Regions from separate parts of the Pseudonocardia wallangbongensis genome, predicted to be linked through region 1. Evidence: riboswitches for the same ligand, from Rfam matches in the RefSeq annotation. Region 1 holds a riboswitch; each other region holds the start of a gene.
What was found. Region 1 has a riboswitch for cobalamin ahead of cobN (cobaltochelatase subunit CobN). Riboswitches for the same ligand answer to the same signal wherever they lie in the genome.
Positions count from the first base shown of each region.

Region 1 (3,459 bases):
GCGCACCCCGAGGACGTCGCCGCCGTCGTGCGCTACCTGCTCAGCGACCGCTCCGCGGCGCTGACCGGCCAGATCGTCCGCCGGGCCCGCAGCGAGCTCGGGCTGATCCGGCACCCCGCCATCGGGACGATGCTCACCGGGAACTGGACGATCGACCGCATCGCCGACGCGTTCGAGACCGGGCTGGCCGACGAGCTCGAACCCGTCGGCTTCGGCGGCCACCTGGTCCGGCCCGGCTCGCACGGCCGCTGACGCACCCGTGTCGCTCCTGGCCCGGCGTCCGCCCTCGATCGCGGGCACTTCGCACATCCAGCATGGACTTCGCATAGGGCCGGGCTTGTGTGAAGTCGATGCTGGGTGTGCGAAGTCGGCCGGCGTCTCGCATACTGGGACAGATCTGCCGGTGTGGTCGACCTCAGGCGAGCGCTCGAGCCCGAGCGGGCACCGCGGCCGGCGGCCGTCGCGTCGAGCGCTCCGGCCGGCGCCGTGATCAGCACCTGCTCGACGAGCGGCGGGGTGAGCCCGCCCTGCTCGGCGATCGTCTCGGCCCGGCCGGCCTCACCGATCCGGAAGTCGGCGATCGAGCCGCGGTTCGTGCCCGTCGCCGCCCCCGCGCCGACGCACAGCAGCACGAAGCCGACCCACGCCGCGATCGCCCACCACGGGTGCCGCGCGCTCCACACCGCCGCCCGCACCGTCCCCCCGCTCCCGATCACGCGTCGAGCGTTCCGCCTCCGGGGCGCCGGGTCACTGCGGTGCGCCGGTCATGACGGGGTGGGGCAAACCCCCACCGGGAAGGTCGGCATCCTCACGACGCGTTGACCGCCGGACCCGCCGTGTGTTCCAGTTCTCCGGGACGGCAGTGCAGGAAGCCGGTGTGACTCCGGCGCGGTCCCGCCACTGTCACCGGGGAGCACCCGGGAGCCAGACACTCGCTGCCGTCACGACTCCGCCGAGCAGAGGGCGCGGACCCTCGGGAGGAACGCCGATGACGCAGCCCGTGCTGCTGCTGTCCACCGCCGACACGGAGCTGCTGGCCGCCCGCGGGTCGGGCGCGCTGTACCGCACCGCCAACCCGGCCCGCGTCGAGCCGGACGGCCTGCCGCCGTTGCTCGACGGCGTCGCCGTCGTCGTGCTGCGGCTGCTCGGCGGCCGCCGGGCCTGGCCGGAGGGTGTGGACGCGCTCGCGGCGTCCGGGCTGCCGGTCGTGCTGCTGGGCGGGGAGGCGGCGCCGGACGCGGAGCTGATGGCCGCGTCGACGGTGCCGGCCGGGGTCGCGTCCGAGGCGCTCGGATACCTCGCCGCCGGTGGCACCGCCAACCTGCGCGAGCTGCACCGGTTCCTTTCCGACACCGTGCTGCTCACCGGCGAGGGGTTCGACCCGCCCGCCGCGATGCCCGAGTTCGGCGTCCACGGCGCCCGCACGCAGGACCCGGCGAAGCCGACCGTCGGCGTGGTCTTCTACCGGGCGCACGAGCTGTCGGGCAACACCGCGTTCGTCGACGTGCTGTGCGAGGCGATCGAGGCCCGCGGCGCGAACGCGCTGCCCGTGCACTGCGGCTCGCTGCGCGGGGCGCAGCCCGAGCTCATGCAGCTGCTGGGCGGGGCCGACGCGCTGGTCGCCACCGTGCTGGCGGCGGGCGGCACGGTCGCGGCCGGCGCGAGCGCCGGTGGTGAGGAGGAGTCGTGGGACGCCGGCGCGCTCGCCACCCTCGACGTGCCCGTCCTGCAGGGGCTGTGCCTGACGACGTCGCGGGCCACCTGGGCGGCGTCGGACGCCGCGCTCTCGCCGATGGACGCCGCGATGCAGGTCGCGATCCCCGAGTTCGACGGCCGCCTGATCACGGTGCCGTTCTCGTTCAAGGAGACCGAGCCGGGCGACGACATCCCCGTCTACCGCGCCGACCCCGAGCGGGCCGGCCGGCTGGCCGGTCTCGCCGTGCGGCACGCCCGGCTGCACGCCACGCCGGTGGCCTCGCGGAAGGTCGCCGTGGTGCTGTCGAGCTACCCGACCAAGCACTCCCGGGTGGGCAACGCGGTCGGGCTGGACACCCCCGCGTCCGCCGTCGTGCTGCTGCGGGCCCTGCGGGATGCCGGCTACGCGGTCGGCGACTTCCCGGAGGACTCCGACGAGCTGATCCACTCGCTGATCGCCGCAGGTGGTCACGACGTGGAGTGGCTCACCGAGGAGCAACTGGCGGCCGCGCCCGCGCGCGTCCGGCTCGCCGAGTACCGGCGCTGGTTCGACGCGCTGCCGTCCGCGCTGACCGACGGCATGCGCTCGCAGTGGGGCGAGCCGCCGGGCTCGCTGTACGTGGACGGGGACGACATCGCGCTGGCCTCGATGCAGTTCGGCAACGTCGTCCTGATGATCCAGCCGCCGCGCGGGTTCGGGGAGAACCCGGTGGCGATCTACCACGACCCGGACCTGCCCCCCTCGCACCACTACCTGGCCGCCTACCGGTGGCTCGAGGAGGAGTTCCGTGCCGACGCCGTGATCCACCTCGGCAAGCACGGAACCCTCGAATGGCTGCCCGGCAAGGGCCTCGGCCTCGCCGCCGAGGACGCCCCGGACGCCGTGCTCGGCGAGCTGCCGCTGGTCTACCCGTTCATCGTCAACGACCCCGGCGAGGGCACCCAGGCCAAGCGCCGCGGCCACGCGGTGGTCGTCGACCACCTCGTCCCGCCGATGGCCCGCGCCGACACCTACGGCGAGATCGCCAAGCTCGAGCAGCTCCTCGACGAGTACGCGGCCGTCCAGGCCATGGACCCCGCGAAGCTCCCGGCCCTGCGCACCCGCATCTGGGAGGTCGTGACCGCGGCCCAGCTCCACCATGACCTGCACGTCGACGCCGCGCCCGGCGAGGACGACTTCGACGACTTCGTCCTCCACATCGACGGCTACCTCTGCGAGGTCAAGGACGTCCAGATCCGGGACGGCCTGCACATCCTCGGCGGCCCCCCGGAGGGCGAGGCCCAGGTGAACCTGGTGCTGTCGATCCTGCGGGCGAGCCAGGTGTGGGGCGGGAAGGCGGCCCTGCCCGGCCTCCGGGCCGCGCTGGCGGAGTGGGCGGGATTGGACGAGCAGGCGCTCCTCGCAGCGCCCGGCGCCCAGGTTCAGGAAAGCCACATTCCTGAACCTGCAGTACAGGAATGTGGCTTTCCTGAACTTCAGCGGCTGCTCGCCGTCGCCCCCGGGCCCGCCGTCACCGGGGCCGATCTCGTCGATGTCCTCGAAGGGGTCGCTCGGGCACTCGTCGCCGGCCTGCAGCAGCGCGGCTGGCGCGAGCCCGCGGCCGTCTGCGCGTCGCTGCTGGGGGAGGAGATCCCCGCCGTCGTGGCGGTGCTGGGGTTCGGCTGCGCCGAGGTCGTGCCGCGGCTGGACCGCACCACCGACGAGGTCGCCGCCGTCCTGCACGCCCTCGACGGCGGGTACGTCCCGGCGGGGCCGTCCGGCTC
Region 1 is NZ_JBRERS010000008.1:76,916-80,374, reverse strand. It holds gene ACU436_RS26800 (SDR family NAD(P)-dependent oxidoreductase) at 1-252, shown strand, start outside; gene ACU436_RS26795 (hypothetical protein) at 406-822, shown strand; cobalamin riboswitch at 818-954, shown strand; gene cobN (cobaltochelatase subunit CobN) at 989-3,459, shown strand, end outside.

Region 2 (3,459 bases), on a different contig from region 1:
CGACCTCGGTGGGCATCCAGTGGTTGCTGCACGCCGCGAGGTAGCGGTCCCACGCCCAGCGGTACTTGAGCGGGAGGAGCTGGTTGACGTCCGCCCGGGCGTTGATCATCCGCTTCGCGTCGGCGTCGACCGGGGCGGCGCCGCGGTCGATCGTCTCCAACCCGGTGGTCACTGGCAGGCCTCGCAGTCCGCGTCGTCGACGCTGCACGCCGCAGTCTCGATCGGGGCGGCGGAGACCGCGTTGAGCTTGCCGTCCGTGCCGCGCAGGGTGGACTTCTCCACGTGCGTGGCCGACTGCGCCCGCAGGTAGTAGGTGGTCTTGAGGCCCTTGTGCCAGGCCAGGCGGTAGAGCTCGTCGAGTGCCCGGCCGCTCGGGGCGGCGACGTAGAGGTTGAGCGACTGGGCCTGGTCGATCCACTTCTGCCGCCGGGACGCGGCCTCGACCAGCCAGTGCGGCTCGATCTCGAAGGCGGTGGCGTAGCGCGCCTTCAGGTCGGCGGGCACCCGGTCGATCGGGCCGAGGCTGCCGTCGAAGAGCTTCAGGTCGGCCACCATCGCCGGGTCCCACAGCCCGCGCGCCTTGAGGTCGGCCACCAGGTACTGGTTGATCACGGTGAACTCGCCGGACATGTTCGACTTCACGAACAGGTTCCGGAACTGCGGCTCGATCGACTGCCCGACCCCGCAGATGTTGGAGATCGTCGCGGTCGGCGCGACGGCCATGACGTTGGAGTTGCGCATCCCCTGCGCGCGCACCCGGTCCCGCAGGGCGTCCCAGTCGAGCGTGACCGAGGCGTCGACGTCGAGGCCGTCGCCGTCGCGGGCGGCGGCCAGCAGCGCGAGCGAGTCGATCGGCAGGATGCCGCGGCTCCACAGCGAGCCGTCGTAGCTCCCGTACCGGCCGCGCTCGGCGGCGAGGTCGGACGAGGCGGCGATGGCGTGGTAGCTGAGGTTCTCCATGCTGCGGTCGGCGAACTCGACGGCGGCGTCGCTCGCGAACGGGATGCCCTGGGCGAACAGCGCGTCCTGGAAGCCCATGAGACCGAGGCCGATCGGGCGGTGGCGCAGGTTGGACCGGCCGGCCTGCGGGATCGTGTAGAAGTTGACGTCGATCACGTTGTCGAGCATCCGCACGGCGGTCCGCACGGTCCGTTCCAGCTTCGCGGTGTCGAGCCCGTCGGGGCCGGTGTGCGCGGCGAGGTTGACCGAGCCGAGGTTGCACACGGCGACCTCACCGTCCTCACCGGCTTTCGTGTTGAGCGTGATCTCCGTGCACAGGTTCGACGAGTGCACGACGCCCACGTGCTGCTGCGGGGAGCGCAGGTTGCACGGGTCCTTGAACGTGATCCACGGGTGGCCGGTCTCGAACAGCATCGTCAGCATGCGTCGCCACAGCGCGACCGCGGAGACGCGCCGGAACACCCGGATCTCACCGCGGTCGGCCGCGGCCTCGTACTCGCGGTAGCGGGTGGCGAACGCGGTGCTGTGGAGGTCGTGCAGGTCGGGGGTCTCGTCTGGGGAGAACAGGGTCCACTGCGCGCCCGCCTCGACGCGGCGGAGGAACTCGTCGGGCACCCAGTTCGCGGTGTTCATGTCGTGGGTGCGGCGGCGGTCGTCGCCGGTGTTCTTGCGCAGGTCGAGGAACTCCTCGACGTCGACGTGCCAGGTCTCCAGGTACGCGCAGGCGGCGCCCTTGCGCTTGCCGCCCTGGTTCACGGCCACCGCGGTGTCGCCGGCGATCTTGAGGAACGGCACGACGCCCTGGGAGCGCCCGTTGGTGCCCTTGATGTGGGCGCCGAGGCCGCGCACCGGGGTCCAGTCGTTGCCCAGCCCGCCGGAGTACTTCGCGAGCAGGGCGTTGTTCCGGTAGCCCTGGAAGATCGAGTCCAGGTCGTCGGCGACGGTGGTGAGGAAGCACGACGACAGCTGCGGCCGGGTGGTGCCGGAGTTGAACAGCGTGGGCGTGGAGGCCATGAACCGATGAGAGGACAGCAGCTCGTAGAACTCGATCGCGCGGCCCTCGCGGTCGTCCTCGCGCAGGGCCAACCCCATGGCCACCCGCAGGAAGAACGCCTGGGGCAGCTCGAAGCGCACGCCCTGCTCGTGCAGGAAGTAGCGGTCGTAGAGGGTCTGCAGGCCGAGGAACGTGAAGTCGAGGTCGCGCTCCGGGCGCAGCGCCACCGTCAGCCGTTCCAGGTCGAACGTCAGCAGGGCCGGGTCGGCCAGCTCCAGCGCAACGGCCCGCCGCAGGTAGTCGCGGACGTACCGGGGGTAGATCGCGGCCATCTCGTCCTGGCTCGCCTGCCGGTGGGCCCCGGCCAGGTGGCTCAGGGCTTCGGTCCGCAGGCCGTCGAGGAGCAACCGTGCCGCGACGGCGGAGTAGTTCGGCTCCGACTCGACGAGGGAGCGTGCGGCCATGACCGGGGCGAGGGCGAGCTCGTCCGCGGTGATGCCGTCGTAGATCGTGCGGCGGGTCTCCGCCAGCACCGTGGCGGCGTCGACGTCGGCGATGCCGGCCACGGCCTCGTCGACGAGCCGCTCGACGCGGGTGGGTGGGGCGGTGATGACGGCAGGTGGGGTGATGGCAGGTGGGGTCACAGCTCTCTCCTCGCGAGCTCGGGGGACCGGGCTTCGCCGATGGCAGGTCTTCGGACTCGTGGGCGTGCACCGCCACAACCTCGTGGCCGGCGCTCCTACTGGCCGTCGCTTCCCAGGTGGTGTGACACCCAGTGCTTCTGACGGCGGTCGTTCCCGCTCACCGCTGCGGGGCAGTCCCGGATTTCCACCGGGTTCCCTCTCGCCTCCCTCCGCCTGGCTGGCGGAGCGGAACCATCAGCGGCGCTGACCCTACATGTTGTGGCACGGACGACGTTGAACCCCCACATGTCGTGGCGTGTCGCGCGTGCTCTTCCAATTCTGCCGAATTGTCGAGTTGCACATCGTGGAACTCATTGACCGATCTAGAAATGAGTCGTACCGTTCTCGCACGCTGCGAGATAAAGGAATCCGGTACGGAATCTTTCCGTGCTCGCTCTTCCGGTGCCCGCGGTCGTTGATCATCTGATCCGGCAGATCTTGGAGACGAAGATGACGAACGGTGCCGTTACCGCCCCGTCCCACCACAACCAGCCTTCGGTCGACCAGTCCGACCGCCTCGTCCCGATCAACCTCCGGCAGAGCGGGTCCACCCCCGTCGAGATGTTGATCTCCACGCGGATCCGCAAGTCCCCGTACTGGCACCTCTCGGCGGCCGCCGGGTGCTGGCGGGCCGAGGTGTACAACCGCGTCTACCACCCCCGCGGCTACGTCCGCCCGGAGGACGGCGGCGCGATGGCCGAGTACGAGGCGCTCGTCAACCACGTCACGCTGTGGAACGTCGCGGTCGAGCGCCAGATCCGCGTGAAAGGCCCGGACGCCGAGGCGTTCGTCAACTTCGTGATCACGCGGGACGCCGCGAAG
Region 2 is NZ_JBRERS010000013.1:153,311-156,769, forward strand. It holds gene ACU436_RS34680 (ribonucleotide-diphosphate reductase subunit beta) at 1-178, opposite strand, end outside; gene ACU436_RS34685 (ribonucleoside-diphosphate reductase subunit alpha) at 169-2,598, opposite strand; cobalamin riboswitch at 2,623-2,849, opposite strand; gene ACU436_RS34690 (aminomethyltransferase family protein) at 3,088-3,459, shown strand, end outside.
Region 2: linked by a shared signal. The riboswitch ahead of ACU436_RS34685 (ribonucleoside-diphosphate reductase subunit alpha) and the one ahead of cobN (cobaltochelatase subunit CobN) in region 1 are both predicted to bind cobalamin.

Region 3 (3,459 bases), on a different contig from region 1:
GGTTCAGCATCTCCGACTCGGACCTGCTGCTCTGGCTGCAGGGCGTCAAGATCGGGCAGCCGTTCGACGTGCGGATCGCCGAGATCGACGTCGCGCCGGTCCAGATCCAGGGCCCGCGGTCGGTCGACCTGATGGTCGACCTCGTCGGCCCCGACCTCGCGGACCTGCCGTCGTACGGGCTGATGGAGGCCACCGTCGCCGGGCTACCGGTGGTCATCTCGCAGACCGGCTTCACCGGCGAGAAGGGCTACGAGATCTACCTCCGTGACGCCAGCCTCCACGCCGAGGAGATGTGGAACGCCGTGCTGGACGCCGGGCGCCGGCACAACCTCCAGGTCATCGCCCCGGCCCACCACCGGCGGGTGGCTGCCGGGATCCTGTCCTGGGGTCAGGACATGGACGCCGAGACGCTGCCGTTCCAGGTGAACCTCGGCTACCAGGTGCCGCGGGCGAAGGAGGCCGACTACATCGGCAAGGCGGCACTCGAGCGCGCCCGAGCGCAGGTCGAGGCGGGCACCCCACCGTTCCGGATGGTGCTGGTCGGCTTGCGGGTCGGCGGCCGCCCCATCGACGACTACGCGCCCGACTTCTGGCTCGTCCGGCGGCGGGCCGGCGGCGATCCGGTCGGGTACCTGACCTCGCCGTGGTGGTCACCCGAGCTCGGCACGAACATCGCGCTCGGGTACGTGCCGGTCGAACTCTCGGCGGTGGGCACCCCGCTGGCCGTCGACCTGCCCGTCCAGTACGCGCACGTGCCCGGCAGCCCGGTCGGCGCGGAGGTGGTCGAGGTCCCGTTCCGGCCGTCGGTGAACCCCAACACGCGTGAGCGGCTCAAGGAGCGCGGACTCGACAGCGCTGTCTGACGCGGACCAGGTCCACCCGCGGGGTAGGGTGCCGATCGTCGGCGGTTCGTCCCGGGTGCCGATCGTGGCCCGGGACGAGGCAAGAGGGAACCCGGTGGGAATCCGGGACTGCCCCGCAGCGGTGAGTGGGAACGACCGTCATCAGAAGCACTGGGTCACACGGCCCGGGAAGCGATGGCCAGTAGGTGCACCGGCCACAGGGATGTGGCAGTGCGCGCCCGCGAGTCCGAAGACCTGCCGCCGGCGCGCACGCCGTTGGCGTGCGCGGATCCGCGGCCTCGTGGGTGGGACCGGCGGAACCGGGCGTGCCCCGGTCTCTGTCGCCTGCCCTCCGGTCGCGGGTCCTCGGAACCGCTCGCGAGGAGAGAGCAGTGCCAGAGATCCCCACGTCACAGATCCCCACCCTGGGACCCACCGTCCTCGGCTACCCGCGCATCGGCCCGCGCCGGGAGCTCAAGCGTGCCGTCGAGCGCTACTGGTCCGGTGCGACGGACGCCGCCGCGCTCCATGACGTCGCCGCCTGCCTGCGGCGCGACACCTGGACCGAGCTCGCGGACGCGGGCCTGGGCTCGGTGCCGTCGAACACGTTCTCGTTCTACGACCAGGTGCTCGACGCGGCCCGGGTCGTCGGCGCGGTGCCGGAACGGTTCACCGCGCTCGGGCTCGACCCGCTGGACGAGATGTTCGCGATGGCCCGCGGCCGGGACGGCGTGCCCGCGCTGGAGCTGACGAAGTTCTTCGACACGAACTACCACTATCTGGTACCCGAGCTGGGGCCCGACGCGCGGTTCGCGCTCACCGACCGCAAGCCGTTCGACGAGTTCACCGAGGCTCTCGCCCACGGTGTGCGGACCCGCCCGGTGCTGGTCGGCCCGGTCACGTTCCTGCTGCTCGCCAAGCCGGCGCCTGGGGCGCCCGCCGGGTTCGCGCCGCTCGATCTGCTGGAGCCGCTGCTCGACGTCTACGCCGAGCTGCTGGGCGACCTGGCCACGGCGGGTGCGGGGTGGGTGCAGCTGGACGAGCCCGCGTTCGTCGCCGACCGCACCCCGGCCGAGCTGGACGCGCTGCGCCGGGCGTACACGCGGTTGGGTGGTCTGGCAGAACGGCCCGCGCTGCTCGTCGCCGGGTACTTCGGGCATCTCGGACCGGCGTTGCCGGTGCTCGCCGACAGCCCGGTGGAGGCGATCGCGCTCGACCTCGTCAGCGGGACGGCGGATGCCGGAGCGGCCCTGCCGGGGCTGCGCGACAAGGCGGTGCTCGCGGGGGTCGTCGACGGGCGCAACGTGTGGCGCACCGACCTCGACTCCGCGCTCGGCCGCGCCGCGACGCTGCTGGGGTCCGCCGGGCTGGTGGAGATCTCGACCTCGTGCTCGCTGCTGCACGTGCCCTACGACCTCGACGCGGAGCCCGGGCTCGCCCCGGAGCTGCGCGGGCGCCTCGCGTTCGCCCGGCAGAAGGTGGCCGAGGTGGTCCTGCTCTCGCGCGCTCTGCACGACGGGCGCGATGCCGTCGCCGGCGAGCTCGCCGCAGGAACCGCCACCGGTCCGGCCGCTCGCGATGACCGCGTCCGCGCCCGGCTCGACGCGCTCGGCCCCGACCACTACCGTCGCGGAACCGCGGGGGAGCGCCGGGCGGCCCAGCAGCGGCACCTGCGGCTGCCCCAGCTGCCCACCACGACGATCGGCTCGTTCCCGCAGACGGCGTCGATCCGGGCCGACCGCGCGGCGCATCGTGCGGGGAAGCTCGACGACGCCGAGTACACCAGGCGGATGCGCGCGGAGATCGAGCGCGTGGTGCACCTGCAGGAGGAGATCGGGCTCGACGTCATCGTGCACGGCGAGCCCGAGCGCAACGACATGGTGCAGTACTTCGCCGAGCACCTCGACGGGTTCGCCACCACGGAGCTGGGCTGGGTGCAGTCCTACGGCAGCCGCTGCGTGCGCCCGCCGATCCTGCACGGCGACGTGTCCCGGCCCGGGCCGATCACCGTCGGCTGGTCGACGTACGCGCAGTCGCTCACGGACCGGCCGGTGAAGGGCATGCTGACCGGGCCGGTGACGATCCTGGCGTGGTCGTTCGTGCGCATCGACCAGCCGCTCGGCGAGACTGCGCGCCAGGTCGGGCTGGCCCTGCGCGACGAGGTGCGTGAACTGGAGGCTGCCGGCCTGCGGATCGTGCAGGTCGACGAACCCGCGCTGCGGGAGCTGCTGCCCCTGCGTGTCGCCGACCGGCCCGCCTACCAGGGCTGGGCGGTGGACGCGTTCCGCCTGGCCATCGGCGGGGTCGCCGACTCGACGCAGATCCACACGCACCTGTGCTACTCGGAGTTCGGCGACGTCATCGCGGCGATCGACGCGTTGGACGCCGACGTCACCACGGTGGAGGCGGCCCGGTCGAAGATGGAGGTGCTCGCCGAGCTGGGGCCCGGCGTGCCGCGCGCCCTCGGGCCCGGCATGTACGACGTGCACTCCCCGCAGGTGCCCGACACCACCGAGGTCCGCATTCTGATCCTCGCGGCGCTGAAGTGGGTCGAGCCCTCCCGGCTGTGGATCAACCCCGACTGCGGGCTCAAGACCCGCGGCGAGGCCGAGGCCGT
Region 3 is NZ_JBRERS010000013.1:156,867-160,325, forward strand. It holds gene ACU436_RS34690 (aminomethyltransferase family protein) at 1-863, shown strand, start outside; cobalamin riboswitch at 889-1,119, shown strand; gene metE (5-methyltetrahydropteroyltriglutamate--homocysteine S-methyltransferase) at 1,235-3,459, shown strand, end outside.
Region 3: linked by a shared signal. The riboswitch ahead of metE (5-methyltetrahydropteroyltriglutamate--homocysteine S-methyltransferase) and the one ahead of cobN (cobaltochelatase subunit CobN) in region 1 are both predicted to bind cobalamin.